DNA from 4 places in the Longivirga aurantiaca genome. Region 3 is predicted to be linked to each of the others. Evidence: riboswitches for the same ligand, from Rfam matches in the RefSeq annotation. Region 3 holds a riboswitch; each other region holds the start of a gene.
The links. Region 3 has a riboswitch for cyclic di-AMP ahead of ACFQGU_RS01980 (C40 family peptidase). Riboswitches for the same ligand answer to the same signal wherever they lie in the genome.

Region 1: linked by a shared signal. The riboswitch ahead of ACFQGU_RS13025 (C40 family peptidase) and the one ahead of ACFQGU_RS01980 (C40 family peptidase) in region 3 are both predicted to bind cyclic di-AMP.
Region 2: linked by a shared signal. The riboswitch ahead of ACFQGU_RS07260 (transglycosylase family protein) and the one ahead of ACFQGU_RS01980 (C40 family peptidase) in region 3 are both predicted to bind cyclic di-AMP.
Region 4: linked by a shared signal. The riboswitch ahead of ACFQGU_RS15805 (C40 family peptidase) and the one ahead of ACFQGU_RS01980 (C40 family peptidase) in region 3 are both predicted to bind cyclic di-AMP.

The regions. Positions count from the first base shown of each region.
Region 1 covers NZ_JBHSTI010000008.1:1,905,411-1,912,456, forward strand. The annotation lists gene ACFQGU_RS13020 (hypothetical protein) at 1-305, opposite strand, end outside; gene ACFQGU_RS13025 (C40 family peptidase) at 386-1,543, opposite strand; cyclic di-AMP (ydaO/yuaA leader) riboswitch at 1,554-1,719, opposite strand; gene ACFQGU_RS13030 (hypothetical protein) at 1,858-2,100, opposite strand; gene ACFQGU_RS13035 (CaiB/BaiF CoA transferase family protein) at 2,189-3,355, opposite strand; gene ACFQGU_RS13040 (hypothetical protein) at 3,369-3,632, opposite strand; gene ACFQGU_RS13045 (DEDD exonuclease domain-containing protein) at 3,728-5,554, shown strand; gene ACFQGU_RS13050 (Lrp/AsnC family transcriptional regulator) at 5,647-5,925, shown strand; gene ACFQGU_RS13055 (sigma factor) at 6,099-6,458, shown strand; gene trpD (anthranilate phosphoribosyltransferase) at 6,477-7,046, opposite strand, start outside.
Region 2 covers NZ_JBHSTI010000008.1:694,348-701,393, forward strand. The annotation lists gene ACFQGU_RS07235 (putative bifunctional diguanylate cyclase/phosphodiesterase) at 1-1,851, opposite strand, end outside; gene ACFQGU_RS07240 (diacylglycerol/lipid kinase family protein) at 1,952-2,863, opposite strand; gene ACFQGU_RS07245 (hypothetical protein) at 3,004-3,195, opposite strand; gene ACFQGU_RS07250 (hypothetical protein) at 3,308-4,126, shown strand; gene ACFQGU_RS07255 (dienelactone hydrolase family protein) at 4,130-4,849, opposite strand; cyclic di-AMP (ydaO/yuaA leader) riboswitch at 5,256-5,430, shown strand; gene ACFQGU_RS07260 (transglycosylase family protein) at 5,431-6,327, shown strand; gene trmB (tRNA (guanosine(46)-N7)-methyltransferase TrmB) at 6,386-7,046, opposite strand, start outside.
Region 3 covers NZ_JBHSTI010000002.1:364,721-371,766, reverse strand. The annotation lists gene ACFQGU_RS02000 (FAD-binding oxidoreductase) at 1-828, shown strand, start outside; gene ACFQGU_RS01995 (class I SAM-dependent methyltransferase) at 869-2,110, shown strand; gene ACFQGU_RS01990 (SDR family oxidoreductase) at 2,121-2,930, opposite strand; gene ACFQGU_RS01985 (ribonuclease III domain-containing protein) at 2,927-3,820, opposite strand; gene ACFQGU_RS01980 (C40 family peptidase) at 3,933-4,574, opposite strand; cyclic di-AMP (ydaO/yuaA leader) riboswitch at 4,573-4,758, opposite strand; gene ACFQGU_RS01975 (sensor domain-containing diguanylate cyclase) at 4,905-6,161, opposite strand; gene ACFQGU_RS01970 (metal-dependent transcriptional regulator) at 6,470-7,046, opposite strand, start outside.
Region 4 covers NZ_JBHSTI010000018.1:643-7,688, reverse strand. The annotation lists gene ACFQGU_RS15840 (GNAT family N-acetyltransferase) at 1-395, shown strand, start outside; gene ACFQGU_RS15835 (hypothetical protein) at 423-752, shown strand; gene ACFQGU_RS15830 (GNAT family N-acetyltransferase) at 755-1,237, opposite strand; gene ACFQGU_RS15825 (hypothetical protein) at 1,414-1,899, shown strand; gene ACFQGU_RS15820 (GNAT family N-acetyltransferase) at 2,033-2,626, opposite strand; gene ACFQGU_RS15815 (amidase family protein) at 2,824-4,335, shown strand; gene ACFQGU_RS15810 (HAD-IIB family hydrolase) at 4,382-5,254, shown strand; cyclic di-AMP (ydaO/yuaA leader) riboswitch at 5,454-5,606, shown strand; gene ACFQGU_RS15805 (C40 family peptidase) at 5,614-6,243, shown strand; gene ACFQGU_RS15800 (metal-sensitive transcriptional regulator) at 6,400-6,723, shown strand; gene ACFQGU_RS15795 (heavy-metal-associated domain-containing protein) at 6,783-6,992, shown strand; partial or broken gene ACFQGU_RS15790 (cation transporter) at 7,028-7,046, shown strand, end outside.

The sequences.
Region 1 (7,046 bases), on a different contig from region 3:
CCCGACCTCTCGCTGGATGCCGTGACCTCGTACGCCCAGCTCGCCAGCGGCAGGCGCACGATCCGCACGGTCGTGGGGATCGCCGCGCCGGAAACCTGGGTGGCGCGGGCGGCCGCGAGGTCGGCGGTGACGAACGCCGTCGCGCGCGCCTCCAGCACCGCACGGACGGCGGCGGCGCGCGCCTTGGGATCGGTGCGCGCATCGGCCGTGGGGCTGGCCGTGGGCGAGGGCGCCACGACCGACGCGGAGAGCCCGCCACCCGGCTCGACGGTCGAGCAGGCGGCGAGCAGGAGCCCCGCGGCCACTGCGCAGACGACGACGCCGCGCCCTCGACGGAGGGCGCGGCGGTCGGGTGCTGCGGTGGGGCGGAGCGAGGCGGATCCGGTCAGACGACGCGGCCGGCGCCGCTGTAGCGCTCGCCGTACCACGGGCTCCAGACGCCGATGAGCTCGACGCCGTCACGCGGGTTGGAGGCGCTGACCATCATGCCGCCGCCGACATACATGCCGACGTGGTGGGCGCCGCCGCCGAAGTAGAAGACGAGGTCGCCGGGACGCAGCTCGCCGCGGCTGACGCGGGCGGTCGCGCTCCACTGCGCCTTGGAGTAGTGCGGCAGGTAGGCACCGGCCTGGGCCCAGGCGGCCAGGGTCAGGCCCGAGCAGTCGAACGCGTTGGGCCCGGACGCCGCCGCGACGTAGCGCTTGCCGACCTGCGCGAGGGCGTAGGCCACGGCGATGCGCGCACGGCCCGAGGCGTAGTTGGGGGCGTCGCTGCCGCCGTCGTTGCTGCTGCTCGACGTGCCGCTGGTGGACGTCGACTCCTGGCGGGGGGTGTCGCGGCTGGCGCGGATCTGGGCGGTCGCCCGGGCCGCGGCGCGGGCGGACGCCTGACGGCGGGCCTCCTGCAGGCGGGCGAGGCGGGCGCGCTCCTCGGCCTTGAGCCCGGCGAGGATGCGCTGGGCCTTGTCGAGGCGCTCGGTGACCGTGGCCTTGGCGGCCTTGGCCTCGGCGGCCGCGGCGTCGGCCTTCTCCTGCTTCTGGACCAGCTGGGCCTCGAGCTGGGCGAGGGCGAGCCGGGCGGCCTGGGTGCGGCGCAGCGAGGTGCCCTGCGAGCGGGCGACCTGGTCGAGCGCGGCGCTCTGCTCGAGGAACTGCTCGGGGTCGTCGGCGAGGAGGGCCTGCAGGCTCGGCTCCATGCCGCCGGACGCGTAGGCGGCGCGCGCGATCGCGTCGACGCCGGCGGCGGTCTTCTCGTAGGTCTTCTTCGCCACCGCGATGCGGGTCGTCAGTTTCGCGATCTGGGCGTCGATCTGGTTCTGGCGGGTGCGGGCCTCGTTCCAGGCCTCGGCGGCGTTGGCGGCGTCGGCCTCGAGGGCGTCGATCTCGGCCTGGACCTGCTCGATGGTCTTGGTCGGCTGGGCGGACGCCGGGGCCGACGCCAGGGCGACACCGCTCACGAGGAGCGCGAAGGCCGCCACGGGGGCGGCGATGCGGGCGGCACGGGTGCCGCGCACGCGTACGAGCGCAGTGGTGCTGGTCGCCACGAAGGCGGCCTCCCTCTCCCACGACCGTCTACCGGGTGAGCTGACGGGCTCGGGCTGGAAGATCGCCCTACGACGGCTCGCGCCCGGTCGCTGCCGGTCGTCTGCCGCCGATTCGCCCCGGGGGAAGTGGGTCCCCGGCTCCGATCCACGGACCCTGGTGGGGCCGCTTCTCGAACTCGACGGGGTGCTCGCTGCCGTCGGATGACGGCGGCTCACGAACACCTGCGGGCGACACTAACACCCCGGGACGCCACCTCCCAGTCGCCCGGCCGACACCCGGACGTGACCCGACCGAGATCGATCCGTGATCGGCTTCACACCGCGCGGTGCACCCCCCGGTCGTCGGCCTCCGGCGCCGGGTCGGGACCCCGCGGAACCAGCCGGAGCGGGGGCACCAGGCCGGAGTCGGCGAGCACGGCGAGGGCGGCCATCTCCTCCCCCGGCAGGCCGTCGCCCGCGAGCCAGTCGGGCGGGCCGAGCAGGAACGTGACGACGCAGTCGCCGCACGCGGGGCCGCGCACAGCACAGGAGTCGCAGTCGACGATCACGGTCTTCACCTCAGGACGGGTACGGGCCGGAGAGGGGAACTCCGACCACCTGCGGACGACGGTAGGAACCAGGTCCGACAGTCGCCCTCGGCCACCGTTAGCCGAGCAGGCCCGGATCCAGGCCGATCGCGCGCAGCACCTCGTCCGTGTGCTCGCCGAGGGCGGGCGCGGCCAGGGCCCGGCCGTCGGCCGGCAGCCAGGCCACCGGTCGCGCGGCGGTCGTGGTGCGGCCGTCGGCGAGGACGACGTCCTCGAACGCGCCGCGGGCCTGCAGGTCCGGGTCCGCGAGCGCCTCGGCAGACGTGCGTACCGGCGTCACGCAGGTCTGGTCGTGCTCCAGCAGCGCCAGCCACTCCTCGCGCGGGCGCGTCGCGAACAGCAGGGTGAGCCGGCCGCGCAGGGCGTCCTGGCCGGTGATGTCGTACTGCGCGTCGGCCAGCGTCGGGTCGCCCGCGAGCTCAGCCACCCGCGCGAAGAACTTGGGCTCGAGCGCGCCGAGGGCGAGCTCGGTGCCGTCGGCGCAGCGGTAGACGCCGTAGCAGGCGAGCGCGCCGGTGAGGACGTCCGGCACCGGCGGCGCCTCGCCGGTGGCCATGACCGTGCCCTGGCCGATGGCGGTGAGCGACATCGCGGAGTCGAGCATCGTGACGTCGGCGCGGAACGCCGGGGCCTCGGTCGACGGCGAGTCCTGCGCCTCGGCGACGCGCAGGCCGGCGACGACGGCGAGCGCGGCCTGCAGCCCCGAGGCCATGTCCGCGATGGGGAACGGCGGCATCGCGGTGGCGCCGTCGATGCCGCGGGAGAGGCCGAGGATCCCGGCGTACCCCTCGACGTTGAGGTCGTGGCCGGGGAGCGCCGCGCGCCCGCCGTCGCCGTACGCCGTCATCGACACGTGGACGAGCGCGGGGTTGGCCGCAGCGAGCTCGGCCGGGCCGAGTCCGAGGCGGTCGAGCACCCCGGGGCGGAACGAGTCGATGACGACGTGCGAGACGGACACGAGGCGCAGCAGCGCGTCGCGGGCCACGTCGGTCTTGAGGTCGAGGGCCACCGAGCGCTTCCCGCGGCAGAGCGCGAGGAAGAGCCCCGACTCCCCCGTCTCGCTGTACGGCGGTGAGACGCGCAGGCCGTCGCCGCCGCGCGGATCCTCGATCTTGACGACGTCGGCGCCCATGCCGAGCAGCAGCGAGGTGGCGTAGGCGCCGGGGAGCAGCCTGGTGAGGTCGACGACGCGGACGCCGTCGAGGGGACGCTCCGAGGTGGTCACGGGCGCGGCGGCGTCAGGAGCCGGTCGGGTCGTCGCTCGGGCCTCCGGCCTCGGGCCGGGGCACCAGCTCGACGGCGTCGACCGCGCCGCACCAGCGGCAGGACACCGACTCGACGACCTCGCCGAGCACCTCGGTCTCCTCGACCTTCGGCACGCCGCCGAGGTCGAGGTGCCAGAACTCGCGCACCCGGCTCGAGCGGACGACGTCGAAGCGGGTCAGGTTCCCGCACTGGCTGCAGCGCCAGCGGGTGTCGTCGTCGGGCAGGGCGATGGCCACGGCGGATCCTTCGGTTCGGTGCTGCTGGGCAGGCCACGACCCTACGGCGGCGCGCCTCCGGGTCGCCGTCGTACCCCCCGCCTAGCGTCATCGGCATGAGGTCGTCGGCACGGGCGCAGCGCGCGGGAGCACCGCCCGCCGTGCTGCGCGTCGACCCGCGGCCGGTCCCGGCGCACGCCGAGGCCCAGACCACGTTCGACGACCTCGGCACCCCGCTGGCCGACGTCACCTTCGTCGTGGTCGACCTCGAGACCACGGGCGGCTCGCCCGCCGACGCCGGGATCACCGAGATCGGTGCCGTGAAGGTGCGCGGCGGCGAGGTGGTCGGGGAGTTCCAGACCCTGGTGCAGCCGGGCATCCCGGTGCCCGCCTTCATCGCGGTCCTCACCGGCATCACCGACTCGATGCTCCTCGACGCGCCGCGCCTCGCGGTGGCCTTGCCGGCGTTCCTCGACTTCGCGGCCGGCTGCGTTCTGGTCGCGCACAACGCGCCGTACGACGTCGGCTTCCTCAAGGGGGCGTGCGCGAAGCTCGGCCGGCCGTGGCCCGACCACGTGGTGCTCGACACCGCCAAGCTCGCCCGCGCCGTGCTGATGAAGGACGAGGTGCCCAACTGCAAGCTCTCGACCCTCGCGCCGTTCTTCCGGTCGACCACCAGCCCCAACCACCGCGCGCTGTCGGATGCGCGCGCCACGGTCGACGTGCTGCACGGCCTCATCGGCCGGGTCGGGTCGCTCGGCGTGCACTCGCTCGAGGAGCTGGCCACCTACACCTCCCGCGTCACCCCGGCGCAGCGCAGGAAGCGGCACCTGGCCGAGGGCCTGCCCGACTCCCCCGGCGTGTACGTGTTCCGCGACGACCGCGGTCGCGCCCTGTACGTCGGGAAGTCCGGCCGGGTGCGGTCGCGCGTCCGCACGTACTTCACGGCGTCCGAGACCCGCTCGCGCATGGCCGAGATGGTCGGCGTCGCCGCGCGGGTCGACGCCGTCGTCACCGCCACCCCGCTCGAGGCCGAGGTGCGCGAGCTGCGGCTCATCGCCGAGCTGTCGCCGCGCTACAACCGGCGCAGCCGCAACCCCGAGCGGTCGGTGTGGGTCAAGCTCACCGTGGAGCCGTTCCCGCGGCTGTCGGTCGTGCGCACGGTGAAGGACGACGTCGACGCGGGCGCGGCCTACCTCGGCCCGTTCGGGTCGCGACGTGGCGCGCTCGAGGCTGTCGAGGCGCTGCAGGCGGCGATCCCGTTGCGCACCTGCACGTCGCGCATGCCGGCCCTCGGCACCGGATCCGCCTGCGTGCTGGCCGAGATGGGACGGTGCCCGGCGCCGTGCGTGGGCGCGGTCGACGTCGCGGGCTACGCCATCCACGTCGAGGCCGCGCGTCATGCGCTGCTCGACGACGTGCGCCACGTCGAGGCCGTGCTGGTCGGTCGGCTCCGCGCTCTCGCCGACGACCTGCGCTACGAGGAGGCCGCGCTCTGGCGCGACCGGCTCGAGACGTTCGCGCGCGGAGCCGCTCGGGCGCAGGAGATCGCGTCGCTGGCCGCGCTGCCCGAGCTCGTCGCCGCACGGCCCACGGCGGACCGCGGGTGGGAGGTGCACGTGGTGCGCCACGGCCGCCTCGCCGGCGCGGTCACCGTGCGCCCCGGCGTCGACCCGCGACCCGCGGTCGCAGCACTCGTCAGCACCGCCGAGCAGGTCGACCCGCCCGTGGGCCCGGTGCCGGCCGCACTGGTCGAGGAGACCCTGCGGATCCTGCGCTGGCTCGAGCAGGACGGCGTCCGCCTCGTCCCCGGCCCCGAGCCCCTCGCCTGGTCGTTGCCCGCGCACGGGGCGGGCGGGCTGCTCTCGCGCCTCGCCGCCTCCCGCGCGGCCGACGTCGTCGCCCGGCCCACCGTCGAGCGGCACCTGCGCCCCGCCGGCTGACCCGGCGCCGTGACGCCGCCACTTGGATGCCGGATGCCGGGCCCCGTCCCGGAATCCGGCATCCAACCCACCGCGCGGCCTAGGGTGGCGCCATGGTCACCGCCATCGTGTTCATCCGTACCGACGTCGACGCCGTGAACGCCGTCGCCGAGACCATCGCCGCGATCGACGGCGTCGCCGAGGTCTACTCGGTCACCGGCGACCTCGACCTCGTCGCGATGGTGCGCGTCCGCGACCTCGACGACGTGAGCCGCGTCGTCACCGACGGCATCGGCGGTGTGCCCGGGATCCTCGCCACCGAGACCCACATCGCGTTCCGCACCTACAGCAAGCACGACCTCGAGTCCGCCTTCGCCATCGGCCTCGACTGACCCTCGCTGGTGTGGATGAAGGCGACCTTCATCCAATAGAGCCGAACAATCCCGGCATTCACGGACGCTGCTGTCCGCAGGACCTCCATCTGGTGCCGGTGGCCGTGCAGCGTTTCGACGTCCTCGTCCCGTGTACGGGGTGAGGACGGCACCGCGCCGGGGAGGATGGCCGCATGGCACGGCAGGGGGACGCCGACTTCCTGGGCTGGGTGTCGACCAGCCGGGACGGACTGCGCACGACCGCCTTCCTCCTGTGCGGCGACTGGCACCTCGCCGATGACCTCGTCCAGGACGCCCTCACCCGGGTCTTCGGCGTCTGGGGACGCGTGAGCGGCTCGGGCGATCCGGGGCCGTACGCCCGCAAGGTGCTCGTCAACCTCTACCTCGACCACCGGCGTCGACCGTCCCGGCGGGAGACGCCGACCGCCGACCTTCCCGACCGCGCGCTCGAGCAGCCGCTCACGGTGGACGGCGGCGAGGTGCCTGTCCGGGTCGTACCCGGGCCGGTGCCTCAAGCGGTCGCCGGCTCCTGATCGACCCTGCGTACGCCCTCAGCGGGCGGCGAGGCTTGACGAGACGTCGATCCAGCGGGTGAGCAGCGCGCCGGCTGCACCGGAGTCGACGGCGTCGGCCGCGCGCGGCAGCGCCTTCGACAGCCGGTCGCCGATCGAGACCGACGACGGGCCCGCCCCCACCGAGTCGTGGGCGACGAGCGCCGCGGCCGCGCCGAGCAGGACGGCGTCGCGCACGGGGTCGAGCCCCGCCGAGCGCTCGCCCGAGAGCATCGCCCGCGCGACCTCGGCGTTGTAGGCGGCGTCGGCACCGCGCAGCGCGTCGACGCCGGCCCGCGCGATTCCGAGATCCGCCGCGTCGACGAGCGACTCGACCACCGCTGACCCCGTCGCGTCCCAGATCCGCGTGGGCGCGGACGTCGACAGCTCGTCGAGACCGTCCTCCCCGCGTACGACGAGAGCGCGCGTGCCGCGGTCGAGCAGCGCCTGTGCCATCACGGGCGCGAGCCGCAGGTCGGCGCAGCCCACGACCTGGGCGGCCGGTCGGGCCGGGTTGGCCAGCGGGCCGAGGATGTTGAACACCGTGGGTACGCCGAGCTCGCGGCGCGA
Region 2 (7,046 bases), on a different contig from region 3:
CAGCTCGACGCCCTCGGCGACCGCGACCATCGAGAACTCGTGCGCGAGGTCGGTGACCACCTTCACGAGGACCTCGTTGCCGTTCGTCATGTCGCTGATGAACGAGCGGTCGATCTTCAGGGTGTCGATCGGGAGGTCGCGCAGCTGCGAGATCGAGGTGTTGCCGATCCCGAAGTCGTCGAGCGCGATGGTGGATCCCATGGCTGCGATGCGCCGCAGCGTCTCCGCGGCGCGCTCGGGGTCCTGCATGATCGCCGACTCGGTGATCTCGAACTCGAGCAGGCGCGCGGGGACGTCGTACTCCTCGAGCAGGCGGGCGATGCGCCGGTCGAGCTCGGGCTCGGCGAGGTTGAGCGCGGACAGGTTCACGGCGACGGGGATCTCGAGCCCCTCGTCGATCCAGGCCCGCTGCTGGGTCAGGACCATGCGCATCACGCGGTCGGTGACCGTGTGCACCAGGCCCGTCTGCTCCGCGAGAGGGATGAACTCGCTCGGGGGCACCATGCCGCGCAGCGGGTGGTTCCACCGGAGCAGGGCCTCGAGGCCGACGACGGTCTTGGACTCCAGGTCGAGCTTGGCCTGGTAGTGGACCGAGAGCTGGTCGCCCGAGTCGAGCGCCCGGCGCAGGTCGCCCAGCAGGATCAGGCGTGCGGGCGAGTTGGTGTCGCCGTCCGCCTCGTACACGCTCATGCCGCGTCGGCCCGCCTTCGCGATGTACATCGCGACGTCCGCGAGCTTGAGCAGCGACTGCATGTCGTCGGCGTGGTCCGGGAAGAGCGCGAGGCCGATCGAGGTCTCGACGTGCAGCACCAGGCCGTCGATCTCGTACGGCGCGTCGAACACCTCGAGCACCCGCTCGGCGAACATCACGCCGTCCGCGACGCTGCGGACCGTCTTGAGCAGGATCGCGAACTCGTCGCCGCCGAGCCGCGCGACGGTGTCGGTCTCGCGGACGATCGCGCGCAGCCTGTCGGCGGCCTGCACGAGCAGCTGGTCGCCCCGGTCGTGGCCGAGCGAGTCGTTGATCTCCTTGAACCGGTCGATGTCGAGCAGGAGGAGGCCGACGTGCTTGCCGTCGCGCAGGGCGTCCGACACGGCCGTCTCGAGCCGCTCGTTGAGCAGTCGACGGTTGGGCAGGCCGGTGAGCGGGTCGAGGAGGGCGAGCCGCGCGTTCTCCTCGGACGACGCGCGCAGGCGCCGGCTCGCGTTGTGCACCGTGCGGAACAGCAGCGCCCACACGAGCCCGAGGCCGAGGATCGTGATGATCCCGATCGTGACGACGGCATCACGCGTGGCGGCGAGGGTCGGCGAGTAGTCGAGCACCACCTCGGCCGCGCCGACCGGCTGGTACTTCGCAGCGGGATCGACGCGCATCGCGGTGTCGTAGATCGGCACGTAGACGCTCAGCACCTGCTCGAGGCCCATCGAGGTCGAGGGCACGACGCCGGCGAAGTCGCCGCTCGCCACGAGCTCGGTGCTCAGCTGCCCGTCCACGGTGGCGGCGGCCAGCCGGGCGTGGTTCGGCTCGTCGTCGGTGCTCGCGTCGCTGTCGAAGAGGTTCGTGGCGTCGTGCGTCCAGAGCTGGAGGCGGATCATCGTCGCGTCGGGGTGCAGGTTCTTGCGCAACGACGTGACCACGGGCGGGTCGATCTGTCCCGTCTGCCAGTTGGCCAGGGACACGCGCTCGCCGACACCGGCCGACACGTACGCCTGCGCGGTGCGGACGGCGTGCTCGAGCGCCTGCCGCTGCAGGAGCTGGGCCATGGACGCTACGAGGGCGGCGCCGAGCACGGCGAGGGCCACCAGGCTGACGGCCGCGAAGGTGGCGGTCAGCGACAGCCGTCGGCGCATCTCGTCATCCCTCCCATTCCGGCGAGAAGCACCGTCCCCCGACGGCACCCATCCGGGCGTCTCCAGAGGTCATCGGCACGTCCCCGCGCCGCTTGAGGGATCAGCCGCCGCTGGTGCCCGGGACCCGCACGGTGAGCGACCCGGGCCGCACCCGTGCCTCGAGCTTGCGGCCCTCCGCGACGACGTCGCCGTCCACCTGCCGCGGTGCCGTGGTCTGCGAGACGACCCAGGCCGAGCGGCCCGACAGGTGGATCCGGGAGTCATCCTGGCGGGGCCGCCGCCGCACCAGGTGGGCCGCCGTGCGGGCCCAGTCCAGGGGCCTGTCGAGCGGCAGGACGATCACGTGCAGGAGCCCGTCGGAGGCGTCCGACTCGGGCGCGACGTCGAGCCCGGCGATGAGGCCGCCCACGTTGGCGACGAGCACGCTGCGGGCGGTGTACCAGCGAGGCTGACCCCCGTCCATGGCGACGGCGACCCGCATGGACTCGCTGGTGAGCAGCTTCACGGAGTTGGCGACGTACGCGGCCGGGCCGATCGCGTTCTTCAGCTCCTCCGGCGCGTCGATGAGCGATGCGTCGAGGCCCATGCCGGCGATCACCGTACTGACCATGACCGATCCACCGAGACCGATCTCGACGACGTCGATCCTGCGGTCCTGGCCCGTGAGCGCGACGCGCGCTGCGCCGTCGAGGTCGAGCGGTATGCCGAGGTTGCGGGCGAGGAGGTTGCCCGTGCCGCCGGGGATGATGCCGAGCGCCGTGCCGCTGCCGAGAAGGCCCGTGGCGATCGCGTTGAGGGTGCCGTCACCGCCCCACGACAGGACGAGGTCGGCGCCCGCCTCGACGGCCTCGCGCGCCTGCGCCGTGCCGGGCTGCTCGGCCGTGGTGGGGACGAGGTGCGGCGTCGGTACGCCGGCGGCGTGGGCCCAGCCGGCCAGCCGTTCGGCTGCCTCGCCGAGATCGCCGGCCTTGCCGGGATGGACGATCGCCACCGTCTCGGCGGAGCCCGTCATCGTGCCTCCTGGTGGGCGGTGTCACTGAGCAGGGACGACGTCCCACGCGAGGTCGCCCGTGTCGCCGGTCACCGGAGGACGGTAGCGCGCGCAGGCGGGCGCCCGCCCCGGGTCGGGGTCGCCGGTCCGCCGGAGGCGCGTCAGGACGCGGTGGCGTAGCGGTGGTCGGAGGCGGCGCGCTCGCACTCGCGCACCGTGTGGAACCCGGACTCGTACCGGCAGTCGTGGCACACGGCGATGGAGGCGCTGCCCAGGTGCACGACCTCGACGCTGTGCGGGCTGCAGCTGCGGTCCGCATGCGCGTGGTCGCGCCGGTGCACCGCTGCGAGCATGGCCCGCACGATGGGTTCCGGACTGTTGGGCGTCATGCCGTGGTTATCGGTCGCGCAGATCCGGACCTGAGGATCTCGGGTGGGCAATCCGCGACTTCTATAGGGTCCCCGCATGAGTCCGGTGTCTCGCCGGCGTCCCGGTGCCGGCCGCCCTGCTCCCGTAGCGTCCGCTCTGCGCGCGAACGAGGCGCGCAAGATGCGCGGCGAGATGCCGCTCGATGCGCTCACCTCGCGCATCCGCAAGCTCGACGTCCACTCCGACGGGTTCGCCGCCGAGGCGGTGGTGTCGTGGGTGTTCGAGGTGCTCGGATCGCGGGGCCCCGACGCCGACGAGGTGCTCGCACGGTTCTGCCGCGCCGCGGTCTCCGACCCCCGAGCGGGGACGACGGCCCTCGGGCTCCAGGCGATGGCGGTGCTGGCCCTGCACGGGCACCGCAGCGTTCGGGGCGAGGCCTCCCATCTCGTTGCGGGGGCGGACGAGGAGCTGCGCGCGTCCCTGCCGTCCTGGGTCGCGCACGTCGGTGCCGTTCGGGTCGTGGAGACGGGTGTGCTCGCGACCGCGGACGGCACCGAGACGGTCCTGCACCTGCTGCTCGACCACGTGGATCCGGCGGCGGGCCCCCGGCACCTGGTGACGCTCGCGGTGCATCACGGCGACAGCCGGGTGCACCTGCTCGACGTCCGTGCCCGTCGCGACGACGAGGTGCTCGCGCCGATGGGCGAGAAGTACGCCGGATCCAGCGATCCCGTGTGGTCGTGGGGCGACGCCGACGCCGTACGGGCTGCCGCCGTCCCCGCCCTGGGGGTGACCGCGGAGCACGCGCCGACGCAGTGGCCGGTGCTCGGGGTCGAGGGCGGCGAGACGCTCACCTGGACCCTCGGCGTCCACCGCCTCGGGCAGGCCGCCGGTCTGGACCTCCTGCAGCCGTAGGGGTCAGCCGCGCAGCGCCGTGCTGAACAGGGCGTCGATGCGCGCCCAGCTGTCCTCTGCCGCGGTGTCGACGTAGCCGACGTGCAGGACGCGGCGCGACACCGGACGCAGCCACGCCGGCGCGTCCTTCTCCGAGTGCGTCATGAAGGAGTGCCCGGCGTCCGGGTACTCCTTCACGTCGTGCTCGACCCCGGCGGCGGACAGCGCCCGCTCGAGCTTGGCCGCCGCGCCGCGCAGGCTGCGGTCCTTCCCGCCGTACGACGCCACCACGGGGCACGCGCCGTCGAAGACCGACTCGAGCCGCTGGGGCAGCTGCCCGTACATCGCGGCGCTGGCCTCGAAGCCCTGGGTGGCCATGAGCATGGCGAAGGCGCCGCCGAGGCAGAAGCCGGCGATGCCGACGCGGCCGGTCGAGTCCTCGCGCTCGGCGATCCACTGCCGGGCGGCGTGGATCTCGTCGTACACGCGCCCCTCGCCCGAGTTCATCGAGCGGGCGATGGCCACGAGGCAGCGGGCGCTGCCGGCGTACGACATCAGGTCGGGTGCGACCGCGTTGTAGCCGCGTGCGGCGAGGTGGTCGGCAGCCTCGCGCATCGCGTCGGTGAGACCGAACGCCTCGTGGATGACGACGACCCCGGGCGCGGGGCCGTCGACCCCCTGCGCGGGGGAGTAGTAGGCGGGGATCGTGCCGAAGCCCGTCACCTCGATGCTCAGATCCGGCATGCCGTCCCGTCCTGTCCGGCCACCGGTCGGTGGCGGCCCCAGGGTAGGGCGGCTCGGGTCCCGCCGCCGGTCGCCTCATGTCACGTCCCGGAGGCCCTGGGCGGGCCATGCACGGACCGCGCCCGCAACCTCCACCCGACATCGAGGCTCAACCCGAGGTCGAGGGTTGTGGCGCGGCGCCGCGGGACCGGGTTCGCGCGGCCGCGTCGGCAGGGTCCGAGGGCCTCGCCGACCGCCTCCGACGGCGAGAGTCACATCACACGATCCGCCGCGTGGCGGGGCGGAACACGGGCACGGCCCACGCACGGGACGTGGCCTGGCGCACGTCCCGCGCTGTGGGCAGCCGGTCGACAGGCACGCGGGCGTCCGGATAGCGTCGTGACGTCCTGCGGGGAAGCAGGGCACCACGACCGGACCGCCGAGTCCCGTCCACGGCCGTGGTCATCCGCACTTGGACGGGAGCGGGGGACCCACTTCGCCGGCCTGCACGTCGGGCCGGCTCGGGGTGAAGCCACGAGAGTGGCCGGCCTTCCTCGGGCCGAACCCGACAGCTCACCTCGCAGGCGGCGGAGGAACACGACATGACCACCGTCATGCCGACCCATGCCCGCACGGGCATGGAGCGCACCAGGGCACGAGTCACGTTCGGCGTGCTCTCGGCCGCCCTCGGGCTGTCGCTCCTGACCCCTGCCCCGGCTGGTGCCGCCCCGCTCGCACCCACCCACCTCGTCGGTGGCGGCGCGTCCGCCTTCGTCGACGACACGGCGTTCCCCGACACGCTGCCGGCCACCGGCACCACGTCCGCGGCACCGGCGCGCGTCGTCTCGACCGAGGTCCTGCGCGGCGGGCACAACGGCGCGAAGGTGCGCTGGGTCCAGCGCATCCTCGGCCTGCCGCAGACGGGCTTCTTCGGCCCCGCCACGCGCGACGCCGTCATCCGCTTCCAGGAGGCGCTCGGCGCGACGAAGGGCACCGGCATCGTCGGCCCGATCACGCGACGCCAGCTCCAGGAGTTCGGCGAGCAGCAGGCGGCCAAGGCCGTGCGCAAGGCCGCCGCGGCCAAGAGGGCCGCCGCCGCTGCCGAGGCCGCCCGCAAGGCCGCTGCGCGCAAGGCCGCGGAGCAGGCGGCCACCCGGGGCACCACCCGGTCGGCGCCGGCTCCCTCGGCGTCCAACGGCGACCCGACCATGACCGCGGCCGCCCGCGGCTCGCGTGCCGCGCGCCAGGCCGTGCCGTTCGCGGTGTGGCGCAGCTCCGCCCACGCCCGCATGATCGTGGCGCGCGAGTCCGGTGGCAGCTGCACCGCGGTGTCGCCCACCGGCGCCTACCGCGGCGCGTGGCAGATGGGCGCCCCGTTCTGGCGCTCGTTCGGCGGCCTCACGTTCGCGCCCACGCCCGACCAGGCCACCTGCGGCGAGCAGGACTACGTCGCCTACCGCGGCTGGATCGCCGCGTGGTGGTCGCCCTGGGGCGGCTGAGCCTCCGCTCGACCCTCCGGCGCCGCCGGTCCTCCGGGACCGGCGGCGCCGTCGTCGTTCAGACGCGGGTGCGGACCAGGTCGCGGACGACGTGGCCCTTCTCGACGCCCTGCCGCTCGAACTTCGTGAGCGGCCGCTCGAGCCGCGGTGCCCAGCCGTCGTAGGGATCGAGGAGCAGCGGCTCGGCGTCGAGCACCTCGCGCATCGCCTCGGCGTACGGCTCCCAGTCGGTCGCGCAGTGCAGGACTCCGCCCGGCGCAAGGCGCGTGGCCATGAGGTGCACCAGGTCGGGCCGGACGATGCGGCGCTTGTGGTGCCGGGCCTTGGGCCACGGGTCGGGGAAGAAGACGCGGATCGCGGCGAGCGAGCCCTCGGCCACCCTGTCCGTGAGCAGGTCGACCGCATCGCCGAGCTCGACCCGCACGGTGGTGAGGCCCCGGCGCTCGATCTCGGCGAGCAGGCGTGCGACGCCCGGGGTGTGGACGTCGACGGCGACGATCCCGGTGCCGGGGTCCTCGAGCGCCATCTCGACCGTCGCGTGCCCGAGCCCGAACCCGATCTCCAGCGCCACGGGCAGGCCGCCGAACAGAGTGCCGGTGTCGAGCGGCCCCGGGGGGAGGCCGTGGCGGGGGAGCAGCGTGGTGACGGCGTCGCGCTGCGCGTCGGTCATCCGCCCCCGCCGCGGATGGAACGTGAGGATGTGCCGGTGCTCCTCGGCC
Region 3 (7,046 bases):
GCCGCATCGCTCGCGACGGCCATCTCCGACATCACGGCGTCCGGCTCGTACGACGGCACCAGGGTCGACTACGTCGACGGCACGGTGTTCTCGGCGACCGAGTCGTACCTGACGCTGGCGACGTACGCCGAGACCGCGAGCCGCGCCCCGAGCGACTACACCGGCGAGCACATCTACTACCGCTCGATCCAGCAGCGCCGCACCGATCTGCTGACCACGCACGACTACCTGTGGCGCTGGGACACCGACTGGTTCTGGTGCTCCCGGGCGTTCGGGGTGCAGAAGCCCCTCGTGCGCCGCCTGTGGCCCACGTCCAAGCTGCGTTCGGACGTCTACTGGAAGCTCGTGGCGCTCGACCGGCGTACGTCGTTCTCCGCGCGGCTCGACTCCGCGCGGCGTCGCCCCGCGCGCGAGCAGGTGGTGCAGGACGTCGAGGTGCCGGTCGGGGCGCTGTCGGAGTTCCTCGACTTCTTCCACCGCGAGGTGGGCATCGAGCCGGTGTGGGTGTGTCCGCTGCGCCAGCGCGATCCCGGTGCGACGTGGTCGCTCTACGAGCTCGACCCGTCGGTCACGTATGTCAACGTCGGCTTCTGGTCGACCGTTCCGCTTCCCGAGGGCGTCACGCCGGCCGAGGGCCGGGTCAACCGGCGGATCGAGCGGGTCGTCACCGAGCTGGGCGGGAAGAAGTCGCTCTACTCGACGGCGTTCTACCCGCCCGAGGAGTTTGCGCGGATCTACGGCGGGGACGCCTACTCCGGGCTCCGCGCGACGTACGACCCGGGAGGCAGGCTCCCGGACATGTGGACCAAGACCGTGGGTCGGGGCTAGATCGCGCGAAGGAGCGCGGGCGAAGGGGCGAGCGATGGCGATGAAGCTGGCAGACATGGTGTCGCTGGTGGTGGGGGACGACGTCGACGTCGCGCTGACGGCGTACGACGGCAGCAGGCACGGACCGATCGACTGCGACGTGCGCCTGGACATCCGATCGCCGCGCGCGGTGGCGCTCCTCATGTCGGCCCCAGGACAGCTCGGCCTCGCCCGCGCATACGTCGCCGGCGAGCTCGAGGTGCACGGCGACCTGTTCACGGCGCTCGACCGGCTGGCCCGGCTCGGTGTGACGGAGCCGACCGGCTCCGAGAAGCTGCGGCTGTACCGCGCGCTCGCTCCCTTCGCGCTCCGCCGCGAGCCGCCGCCGCCGGAGGAGGTGCGGCTCGGGGGGTCGCGGCACTCCAAGCGGCGCGACGCCGACGCCATCAGCCACCACTACGACGTGAGCAACACGTTCTACCGATGGGTGCTCGGCCCGTCGATGGCCTACACGTGCGCCGTCTACCCGAAGGCCGACGCGACGCTCGAGGAGGCGCAGGAGGAGAAGTTCGACCTCGTCTGCCGCAAGCTCGGGCTGCAGCGCGGCGACCGGCTGCTCGACGTGGGCTGCGGATGGGGCGGCCTCGTGCGGCATGCCACGAAGCACTACGGCGTCAAGGCGATCGGCGTCACGCTGTCCGAGCAGCAGGCGCAGTGGGCGCGCGAGGCGATCCAGGCCGACGGCCTCGGGCACCTCGCCGAGGTGCGGCACCAGGACTACCGCGACGTGCCGGAGACCGGCTTCGACGCGATCTCCTCGATCGGGCTCACCGAGCACATCGGCCTTGCCCACTACCCGGCGTACTTCGGCTTCCTGAGGTCACGGCTCAACCCGACCGGCCGGCTGCTCAACCACTGCATCACGCGCACCGACACGGGCTCGCGGACGCACTACAAGAACGGCTTCATCAACCGGTACGTGTTCCCGGACGGCGAGGTCGTGCCCATCGGGCGCATCGTGTCGGCCATGGAGGACCAGGGGTTCGAGGTGCGGCACGAGGAGAACCTGCGCGAGCACTACGCATTGACCCTCGCCGACTGGCTCCGGAACCTCGAGGAGCATTGGGACGAGGCGGTCGCCGAGGTAGGGATGGGCAAGGCCCGGGTGTGGAAGCTGTACCTCGCGGCGTCGCAGATGGGCTTCCACCGCAACATGATCCAGCTGCACCAGGTGCTCGCCGTGGCACCCGACCAGCACGGCTTCGCCGACGTACCCCTGCGCCTCGCCCTCGACCGCGGCTGAAAGCTCCGAATCAGCCGAGGATGCCGGGTCCGGCGTTGTCGAGACCGCCGTCGGCGGTGATCGTCGTGCCGGTGATGTAGTCGCCGGCGGGCGAGGCGAGGAAGCCGACCAGCGCGGCCACCTCGTCGGCGCTCTGCATGCGCGGCAGCGGCACGATGCTCGAGAGCACCGAGGTGTCGATGCCGTACTTCGCGATCGCGTCGGTGTGCACGAAGCCCGGGGCGATCGCCACGACACGGACGCCGCGCGGACCCCACTCGACCGAGAGGGTGCGGGTGAGCGACTCCACCGCCGCGCGCGCGGCCGAGGAGTGCGCCATCCCCGGCGTGCCCCGGTGCGGGGACATCGTGATGCTGATGACCTTGCCGTAGCCGTTCGGCAGCATCGAGCGCTCGGCCACACGGGCCGTCATGTACCACGTGGCATCGAGGTTGAGCCGCGTCACCGCGCGGAACCCCTTGTGCGACAACGACTCTGCCGGAGACACGAACTGGCCCCCCGCGTTGTTCAGCAGGATGTCGATGCGTCCGAGGTCGGCGAGGACGGCGTCGAGCACGACGTCGACCTGCTCGGGCTCGCGGACGTCGCAGACCGCGGTGCTCATCGGCTCGGGGTGCCCGGCCGCCGTCGAGAGCGCCACCGTCTCGTCGAGCTTGTCGGCCGTGCGCCCCACCACGCAGACGCGCGCGCCCATCCGGGCGAGGAGCAGGGCGCTCGCTCGTCCGATGCCGCTGCCACCGCCGGTGACGAGGGCCGTCCGGCCGGAGAGGGAGCCGTCGGCGAGGACGGCGAGGGACTCGGGGCTCTGGGGAACGGTCACGTCGAGAAGGCTAGAGGTCCGGGCGCGAACGTGCGGCCGAGCACGCCTGACGCCACGAGGAGCCCCGCGCGGATCCCGCCGTCCAGTGCCACCGCGCCGACCAGCGCCTGCACCTCGTCGGCCATCGCCCGTCGGTCGGTCCGGTCGTCGTGGCGGCGCTCGAGCCGCAGGTCGTGGGCCAGGCGGGACACGGTCGCGTTCGACGTCGCACCCCTGCGCTCCTCGCTCAGCACCGCCTCGCTGGCCTCGGGCTCCTCGACGTACTGGGCGGTCGACATCGCGGCCTCGATGACCGAGTCGCCCACGACCGCGAGGCGACGGCGGGTGGGCCCGGGCTCCGCAGCGGCGCCGAACCACACCGGCTCGACCGGCTCGTGCCCGAGCTGCCGCGACGCCGCCTCGTACCGCTCGGCCCGCGCCGCCACCGGCAGGTCGACGCGGCGAGGGAGCCCGTCGAGCGCTGGTCGCACGACGAGGTCGTACGCCGCTGTGGCCGCATCCTCGATACCGCGGTCGGCCCAGATCGCGCCGATCGCAGCCTCGATGCGGTCGGCGAGCCGGTGCCGCGACGCCTGGAACGTGCGGACGCGAGGCAGCCCCCGGCGCGCAGCGACGCGCCCGAGGGCATGGTCGGAGACCATCGCCTGCTGCTCGCCGTTGATCAGCGCCAGCGAGGGCTCGTCCCACGGCTCGAGCCGCACGAGCTCGCTCACCACCACCGCGTCGAGGATCGAGTCGCCGACGTACTCGAGGCGCTGGAACAGGTGGCCGCGCGGGTCGATGAGCGACCGCACGAGGTCCTCCCGGCCGAGCCGGAACCCGAGGGCGTGGTCGAGCTGGGCCACGTCGTCAGCAGCAAGCCCGTGCAGCGCGTCCCGCCAGGTCGTCACAGGCGACCATGCTGGCGCATGAACGCGTCAATGCGCCGCACCCCCTGCCCGGACAGGACGAAGGCGGCCCGCACGGGGGATGGCAGGCCGCCTTCGTCGATCAGGGGGAGGGTCAGGCGCGGACGCGCGCGACCTTCCAGGACGAGGTCCAGATGCGCTCCAGCATCACACGCTTCCCGGGGTACGGCGAGTGCCAGATGTAGCCGTTCCCCGCGTAGATCGCCACGTGGTAGATCCGGCCGCTCGTGCTGTAGAAGAACACGAGGTCGCCCTTGACTGCCGTGCTCCGCGGGATCGGCGTCGCTGCGGCGTACTGGTCGCGCGAGACGCGCGGCAGCGAGATACCGAGGCGCGAGTACACGTAGCGCGTGTAGCCGGAGCAGTCGAAGCCGACGGCGGGGCTCGTGCCGCCAGCGACGTACGGGACGCCGGCGAAGCGGGCGGCGGTCTGGGCCACGGCCTTGCCGCGCACGACCGGGTCGGCCTTGGCCGCCGCGCTCAGGGTGACGTACCCGGTCCGCGAGACCGGCAGGGAGAACGACGCGGGGGCAGTGGTGCTCACCGCGGTGGTCGAGGTCGAGAGGCTGCTGGTCGTCAAGGTCGAGGTGACCACCGAGGTGCCGGTGATCGTCGAGGTCGACGTACCGGTGTCGTCGGCCACGGCCGCCGAGGCGGACGCGGTGAACGCGGGCAGCAACGTGATCGCCAGGGCAGCCGAGACGGCCGCGCCCAGGCGTGCGCGAGCAGACGCCATGAGTCCTCCACGACGCCTGCGAGGTGAGCTGTCGGGTTCGGGTCGTGGATTGACCCGGCCGGTCCGGGGACCGGCTTCACCCCGAGGGCTCGCCGTGCGGCGAGGCCCGGAAATCCTGGGTCCCCCGCTCCTGCCAGCGAGGTCATGACCGTGGGTGGCTGGCAGGACTCGGCGTCCACCCTCGGCGCCCGTCGGGTGACGGGCCGTGACGAACCTAGGCCACAGCCACCCCCGATGTCACGGGTTCATCACGGAAAGGCCACCGATCGGGTGTCAACGACTGGTCCCGATGCAGCACGAAACGGGACATACCGGGATGCGTGGGACGGCTCAGAGCTCGTAGGCCAGGCGGTCCTTGCCGGCCTCCTTGGCCCGGCTCAGGGCCGAGTCCGCGCGCCCGAGCAGCGAGTCGACGTCGTCCACGATCCGCAGGCCGGTGAGGCCGAACGACGCCGTCCGGTAGAGCGGCTCGTCGCCCGGGGTGAGCGCCGTCGTGGCGACCACCACGCGCAGCCGCTCCACGAGCACGAGCGCGCCCTCGAGGTCGGTGTCGGGCAGCAGGAGGCAGAACTCGTCCCCGCCGAAGCGGGCGACGACGTCCTCAGCACGCATGGCGCCGCGCAGGACAGCGCCGATCGAGGCCAGGACGATCTCGCCGGTGAGGTGGCCGTGCAGCGTGTTGACGCTCTTCATGCCGTCGAGGTCGACCATCACCGCGACGAGCGGCCGGGCCTGGCGGCGGGCGCGGGCGATCTCGGCCGCGGCGCACCGCCGGAACGACTCGTACGTGAGCAGGCCGGTCTTGTAGTCGGTGCCCGCGAGCAGCAGCTGCTCCTGCGCCCGGAGCATCTGGACGACCAGCCAGGCGAGCGGGACCAGCAGCACCGCGGTGACGGGCGAGACGGCGAGCAGCGCGACGACCAGCAGGCCGAGCGCCACTCCGGGCGAGTCGCGTCGGACGAGCTCCGCACCGAGGCCCGGGATCTCGTCGCCGAGTCCGTCGCCCTCGTCGAGGTGGCGCCGGTGCACCACGGCCTCGGTCGCGAGGTACGCCGCCCCCGCCGCGAGGAGCCCGGCGACGCGGACGGTGTCGACGAGGAGGCCGGCCTCGTCCAGCATGAACGTCGCGAGCTCGTACGCCAGCATCGCGACCGACATGGCGGTGACGCGGATGGCGGTGTTCAGGGTGAGCCGACGCCGGTCCGGCCGCCAGGCCGAGGCCAGCGCGACCACCGGGAACCACAGCGGAGGAAGCAGCAGCACGGCCCCGATCAGCGCGGCGCCGGTGGCGTCGAAGACGACCGTGCGCTCCCCGCGCGAGCGGCCGAGACGCGCCCGCACGCGGTTGCCCGCGACCGCCAGCAGGACGAGCACCGGCACCAGCCACCGGTGGTCGTTCTGCGTCCACGCCTCGCGCGACGGGTCGTTCAGCACCACGACGGCCACCCAGGCGAGGGCCGTGATCGCCGCGAGCTCCAGCGCCGCCCGGCGTGATCGGGCCCGACCGGCACTCCACTGCGGGGCGGGCGCCACCGCATCCGTCAGGTCGACCGTGGCTGCTCGTGCCCTCTCGTGCTCGTGGAACATCCCCGCTCCCTTCCCACGGCCCGGACCTGCCCGGGCACGGGCGAAGCAGACCAGGGCGGACGCCGGCCCCGCGTCCGGCTGGCGTCCGAAAACCGGTAGGCGGAACGGCCCATCCGGAGCAGCGCCCGGTGACGCATCGTGACCGGATCGGGCCCGAACCGGACCGGTCATCCCCCGAACGGCCCAGCCCGGGGTGTGGCAGCGGGCGTCGGCGGCCGGGGGCTGCGCCGTACGGGTGGCGGCCCCGACGCTCCGACGCCCGCCCGACGGAGGTCGGGCGGGCGTCGCTGGGAGGCGCGGCGGGGCTGCTAGCCCTTGGTGACGAAGACGTGCGACGCCGTCGCCGAGTCGAGCTCGGCGTACTCGCCGGCACTGCCCACGAGGACCCCGCCCGGGGACGACACGACCTTCACGGTCGCGGCCGGCACGACACCCGCGCGGTGCAGCGAGGCCATGAGGGCGGCGTCGTTCTGGATCGGCTCGCCGATGCGCGCGACCGTGACGCGGGTCGAGCTCTCGCCCACCACCTTGTCGAGGGTCATGAGGCCGGAGAGGTCGGAGGCGGCGGCGTCGCGGTCGAGCTCCTCGAGCCCCGGGATCGGGTTGCCGTACGGCGACACGGTCGGGTTCTTGAGCAGCTCGAGGATGCGGCGCTCGACGCGCTCGCTCATCACGTGCTCCCAACGGCAGGCCTCGGCGTGCACGTCCTCCCAGTCGAGGCCGATGACCTCGACGAGCAGGCACTCCGCGAGGCGGTGCTTGCGCATGACGCGGGTCGCCATCGCGCGGCCGGCGTCGCTCAGCTCGAGGTGGCGGTCACCCTCGACGGAGAGCAGGCCGTCGCGCTCCATGCGCGCCACGGTCTGCGAGACCGTCGGGCCGGAC
Region 4 (7,046 bases), on a different contig from region 3:
CGCCCATCCGCTGGCGCATCCCGATGGTCCGCGAGGACCCGAGGTCGAACCCGTGGCTGATCCGCCTCGCGGTCGAGCGCAGCACCGGCACGATCGTCGGCCTCGGCAACTTCCACGCGCCGCCCGACTCCCGGGGCATGGTCGAGATCGGCTACCGCGTGGTGCCGGCGTACCGCCGCCGCGGCTACGGCCGCGAGATCGCGCAGACGATGTGGCGGTATGCGGCCGCGCACCCGGACGTGCGCGTGCTGCGCGCCAGCGTCTCGCCCGACAACACGGGCTCGCTCGCCATCGTGCTCGCGGCGGGCCTCGTGCAGGTCGGCGAGGAGTGGGACGACGAGGACGGCCTCGAGCACGTCTTCGAGGTCGCGGCCCCGGACGTGGTGCTCGACTGAGGACGGCGTACGGGGCACGATCACGGCATGGGCGACGACCGGCTCCGCGCCGCGCTGCAGGCGTCTCGCCACGAGGTCGGCACCTGGCTCGGGCGCGATGACGTCGAGCACGCCGTCCCCGGCACCGTCGGCCCGCCGGGCTTGCGCCGCAACGTGATCCTCGTGTGGCTGCCCGACGGGTTCACCCTGCTCATGGCCGGCGCGAGCAAGCAGCCGGCCGGAGTGCTCGACGAGCTGCCGCGCCCGCAGCTGCCCGAGGTGCGCGAGGGGTTCGGCCACGACCGCTGGAAGGTCGCGCACCGCAGCGTGCGCGTGCACAGGGGCTGGCGCGCCGTCGCCGGCTGGGTCGAGGCCTGACCTCAATCGAGGCGCTTGGACATCTGGATGCCGGTGATCTCGAAGCCCATCTGCTCGTAGAGCGCCTGCGCCCCGCGGTTGTGGCCGAACACGTTGAGCCCGACCGACACGACGCCGAGGGCACGGCACTCGGCCTCGGCGGCCAGCATGATCGCGCGGCCGTAGCCCGAGCGGCGCAGGTCCTCGCGCACCGCGAAGTCGTAGCCGAATGCCGTCAGCCCCTCCGACGTCGGACGCAGGTGCAGCCACAGCATCCCCACCGCGCCGTCGTCGCCCGAGGCGTTATACGCCGTCCAGAACAGGTGGCCCTCGGTGTCGAAGCCGTCGGGGAGGATCCGCGCGTAGTCCTCGGCCGCCCGCTCCACCGCCTCGGCCTCGGGCAGCGACCCGGAGTCGCGGAAGCTGTCGGCGTACTCGCGCTCGGCCGTGACCCGGTAGGCGTCGTACTCGTCACGGGACATCGGCTCGAGCCGCACGCTGACCATGCCCGCGACGCTAGCCGCGCCCACCGACGCCGCGCGACAGCGTTCGCCGTACGCCGTCGGCGCCCACGACGTGCCGACAACGGCGCAAGCGTGACCCGTCAGACACCGTGCGCCCCCGAGCACGCGCGGTGGTGGACACCGGGTGGACGATCGAGGTGAGCCCCTGGAGGCGACTGATGAAGCTCGACACCACGCTGCGCACTCTGCGCGACCACATCCTCGACGATGCGTCCGCAGAGCTGGCACAGCTCCAGCTCCACCACTACGAGACCGCCGGCCCCGAGTTCACCCGGGCCCGGCTCGAGAGCCTGTACGACCTCGTGCAGGCAGCGATCGGCCACCGCGACGTGGCCGCGATCATCGCGTACGCCGACGCCGTCGCCGAGGAGCGGTTCGCCGCCGGCTTCGACGTCTCGGAGGTCCAGCACGCCTTCAACGTCCTGGAGTCCGCGATGTGGCGCCAGGTCGTCCCGGCCGAGGAGCCCGAGGACCTCGCGGAGTCCGTCGGCCTGCTCAGCACGGTGTTCGGCATCGCCAAGGACGCGCTCGCGCGGCGCTACGTGACCCTCGCGTCCAAGCACCGCGTGACCTCGCTCGACCTCTCGGCGCTCTTCGCCGGCACCAACTCCCTCGCCGGCGCCACCGAGCAGCTCGACGGCTGACGGAGGCTGGATGTGGCAATCCGGCATGTCCCGGGGCCTTCACGGCACGGGAGGGGACGGATCCACAGCTGGAGGCCGGGGTGTGCGATGAAGGCCCCCTTCATCGCACACGGACCCGATCGACGTGCTGCGGTCAGCCGCCGACCGGGCGCCACATCGTCGTGACGACGGCGCCGGTGCTCGGGTGCTCGAACCTGCCCACGGGCCGGTAGCCGACCGCGGCGTACCGGGCGTCATTGCCCGGGTTCGACGACTCGAGGTACGTCGGCACGCCCTCGGCGTCGAACGCTGCAACATCCGTGCGCAGCAGGTCCATGCCGATGCCCCGCCCGCGGCTCTCGGGCTTCGTCGCGAACAGCGACAGGTAGTAGTGCGGCTCGTCGTGCGGGTGCACCGTCTCGAACCGGTCGAACAGCTCGACGAGGTCGTCCACCGAGCCAGGCAGCTCGGCGCGCAGCAGCGCCAGCACGGCCTCGAACTGGTCAGGGCTCAGCTCGTCCTCGCCCGGCGGGATCCACACGGTGACCGCGTCGACCTCACCGGCGATCCCCGTGCAGTCGAACCGCAGCGCCCCGGCGACGAAGAGGTCCCAGTAGGCGCGCAGGTGGTGGGTGCGGCCGTCCGGCCGCGCGAGGGCGGGCCCCCAGAGCGGGTCGGCTGCGAAGACTCGGGTGATGACGTCGCCGATGGGGTCGGCGTCCGCGGTCGTGGCACGTCGCTGGTCCACGGGCATCTCCTCCGCCGCCGATCCTCCCCGGGCCACGCCTCCGGCGTCCACAGCGTTCCCGTCGTACGCCGGGCAGCGCCGAGGAGTGCCCGCGGACTCCCGCCTGCGACGAAGGCCACCGTCATCGCGACCGCCGCGCACAGCTCCGGCCCGTGGCATCTCCTGCGACGCCGAGCCCGGCGTGGCAGGCTCCGCGCGTGACCAGCCCCCACGCCTCGCTCGACCCGCACGCCGCCAGCGCCGATCTCGGCTTCTCCGACGCGAGCGCCCTGGCCGACGAGCTCGCCGCCGGACGCACGACCTCGGTCGCGATCGTCCGCACGCTGCTCGGGCGGATCGAGGCCGTCGACGGCCCGGGCGCGGTGCACCTGCGCTCGATCCTCGCGGTGTGCCCCGATGCGCTCGAGCAGGCCGACCGGCTCGACGCCGAGCGCGCGGCAGGCACGGTGCGCAGCGCGCTGCACGGCGTACCGGTCGTGGTGAAGGACAACGTCGAGGTGCTCGGCATGCCGGCGTCGGCCGGGTCGCTGTTCTTCGACGGCCGGCCGGCGACCCGCGACGCCCCGATCGTCGCCTCGATGCGCGCGGCCGGGCTGATCGTGCTCGGCGTCACCAACCTCTCGGAGTGGGCCAACCTCCGCTCGAACCGATCCACCTCCGGCTGGTCCGCCCTCGGCGGGCTCACCGGCAACCCGTGGGCGCTCGACCGCAGCGCAGGCGGCTCGTCGTCCGGCAGCGGCGCCGCCGTCGCAGCCGGCCTCGCCCCGCTCGCGATCGGCACCGAGACCGACGGCTCGATCACATGCCCGAGCTCGCTCAACGGGATCACCGGCCTCAAGCCCACCCTCGGGCTCGTGCCGACCGCGGGCATCGTGCCGATCAGCGCGAGCCAGGACATGCCCGGCCCGATGGCGCGCTCGGTGCGCGACGTCGCTCTGCTGCTCGACGTGCTGACCGGCTCGGCGGCGTACGCGACCGCGATCGGCAGCCTGGCCGCCGACGACATCACCCTCGGCGTCGCGAACTCCTGGCTCTCGGGCCACATCGCGACCGACGACGTGTTCCTCGGAGTCACGCAGGCGCTCTTCGACGGCGGCATCACGCTCGTGACGTCGGAGGTCACGCACACCGGCGAGTACGAGGACAACGAGCTCGTGGTGCTCGTCGGCGAGATGCTCGACGACATGAACGCCTACCTGCTCGACAGGTTCGGCGCAGGTGCGCCGACCATGGCCGACATCGTGGAGTTCAACCGCGAGAACGCCGACACCGAGCTCGCGTTCTTCGACCAGAGCCTGCTCGAGATGGCGCTCGCATCGGGCGGCCGGGCCGGCCAGAGGTACGACGAGGCGCGGCAGATCTGCCTCGACTGGGCGGTGACGAAGAACCTGCAGGCCGCGTTCGACGCCGACGACGACATCGACCTGCTCATCGCCCCGGCGTACTGCCCGGCCTGGAAGAGCGACCTCACCAACGGCGACCACTTCGCCGGCGGCGGCCTCGCGAGCCCGGCACCGTCCATCGCGGGCTGGCCGGTGCTGTGCCTGCCCATGGGGTTCGTCGACGGCCTGCCGGTGGGCCTCACGCTCATCGGACGGCCGCACACCGAGGCGACGCTGGTCGCGGTAGGTCACGTGGTCGAGGAGATCCTCGGGCTGCGCGCCGATGGCGCCCTGCGCCCGACGTTCACCCCCGCCACCCGCGGCTGACCGGGGCGGTTCGCCTGCCGGCTCGGGGGCACGGCAGGGTGGGGCCGTGACGGACCGAGGGTGGCGCGAGCTGGTGGCGGCAGTTCCCGGCGGGGTGCAGATGGTCGCCACCGACCTCGACGGCACGCTGCTGCGGCCCGACAACACGGTGTCGTCCCGGACGATCGACGCGTTCGCCGCGGCCCGGGCGGCCGGTCTGCCGGTGGTGTTCGTGACCGGTCGGCCGCCGCGCTGGCTGCCCCCGGTGGTCGAGGCCACCGGGCACGCCGGGATCGGCGTCTGCGCGAACGGTGCGCTCGTCATAGACCTCGACACCCATGCGGTGCTCGAGACGCACCCCATCGCGTACGACGTCGTCGCCGAGACGGTCGCAGCGCTGCGCTCGGAGATCGAGGGCGTCGCGTTCGCGCTCGAGTGGGACAGCCCTGCGGACGCCGACGACTTCGCGCACGAGCCGTCGTACCGCGCGCGCTACCGGGTCGCCGGCGTCGAGCACGGCGACATCCTCACGCTCGCCGCACGGCACCCGGTCATCAAGCTGCTCGCGCGCATCGACGGCGGCGACCATCCGGCGCGGCACGACGTCGACGCCCTGCTCGACGTCACGCTCGGGCACGTCAGCCACCTCGTCACCGCGACGCACTCGGCATCGGACGACGTGCTCATCGAGATGAGCGCCCTGGGCGTCAGCAAGGGCGCCGCGCTCGCGCACCAGGCCGCCCGGCTCGGGGTGCCGCTGTCATCGGTGGCCGCGGTGGGGGACATGCCCAACGACGTCCCCATGCTCGTCGAGGCGGGAGTCGGCCTCGCGGTGGAGACCGGCCACCCCGCCGCGCGCGCCGCGGCCGCGGCGCTGCTGCCGGGCCCGGAGGACGACGGCCTCGCCCAGCTCGTCGAGGCCGTCCTCGCTGCCCGCTGACCGCCCGATGGTCACCGAGCGCTGAGACCCTCGTCACACGACGTAGCCGTAACGACCGCTCGAGAGCCGTTGCGACCTGGGCTGTTGTCCGTTTCCTCCTTTCCGTTACCGTCCCGTGACCGGACACCGGGTTTGGACCCTCTCGGGGGGCGTTGCTTACTTTCTGTCAGTCACCTGCACCTGTCCGGGTTCGCCGGGCACGGGTGACGCGCTCAATCGCCGGCGGCTCTCACCGCCGGCGAGCCGGGGACCCAAGCACTCCGGGGCGAATCACGGACGGCCTCACGGCCCCCGCGTAGGGCACCTCTTAGCCCGAGCCCGTCAGCTAACCCGGTCGGCGTCGAGAGGATCGGACACCTGTGCTCCCCGTGCTCACCGCTGCGCGTCGCCGTGCCCTGCCGGCCACGCTGCTCGTCTCCGCCGCCCTGACCATCGGCCTCGCCGGCGCCGGATCCGCCTCGGCGGCCACGTCTACGCCGATCGAACCGACCACCACCGCGGTCACCACGACCACGCTGACCCCGACGGCGACGACCACCGCCACCCGTACCGCGACCGCCACGGCGACGACGACCACGGCCACCACCCTGACCGCGGCGCAGATCGCCGCGCGCGTGAAGGCGATCAAGCGCTGGCGCGCGGTCGAGCTCGCGAAGACCAAGCTCGGTGCTGCGTATGTCGCGGGCTGGTCCGGTCCGACGAAGTTCGACTGCTCCGGCCTCACGCGCTACATCGCGAAGTACGCGTACGGCAAGACGCTGCCGCACTACTCGAAGGCGCAGTTCTACGCCGGCATCCGCGTCCAGAAGAGGTACCTCAAGCCCGGCGACCTCGTCTTCTTCTTCAAGTACGGCGCGCACCACGTGGGCCTGTACGTCGGCAACGGCAAGATGATCAGCGCGACCAACCCGCGCACGGACGTCAAGGTCGACTACGTCTTCAGCGGCTGGTACGGCCAGCGCTACAGCGGCGCCGTCCGCCTCGTCTGAGGCGCGGAACCCCAGCACCTCTCTCTCCGAAGGCCCGATCCCCGCAGGGGGATCGGGCCTTCGCCCTGTCCGGACGTGAGGGAGACCACGTCGGACTGGCCTGGTGGAAATACCCTGGGGGGGTACCCTGGTTGAAGCAGACCAGGAGGTACGGCGATGACCGACGAGCACCCGCACGACACGGGACACGTGACGCACCAGCACGGCTACGCGGGCGACAAGGACGCGATCCTCACGCGGCTGCGCCGCGTGGAGGGCCAGGTGCGCGGCATCGCGCGCATGGTCGACCAGGACACCTACTGCATCGACGTGCTGACCCAGGTGTCCGCGGCCACCCGCGCGCTCGAGAACGTCGCGCTCCTGCTGCTCGAGGACCACCTCGACCACTGCGTCCGCGACGCCGCGGTCAAGGGCGGGGCCGAGGCCGACGCCAAGATCGCCGAGGCGTCCGCGGCCATCGCCCGGCTCGTCCGGTCCTGACCCGGCGGCACCACCCCGCAGCTGCACATAACCCCGCAACGCACCCGAAGGAGCACGACGTGAGCACCACCGTCTGGACCGTCCAGGGCATGACCTGCCAGCACTGCGTGACCGCGGTGACCGAGGAGGTCTCGCTGATCCCCGGCGTCACCGCCGTCGCCGTCGAGCTCGAGAGCGGCCAGGTCACCGTGACCGCCGAGGCCGACCCCAGCACCGAGGCCGTCGCCGCCGCGATCGACGAGGCCGGCTACACCCTCGTCACCAGCTGATCCGCCCCCACGCCCGACCCACACCAGGAGACGTCATGAGCACCCCCTCGGCCA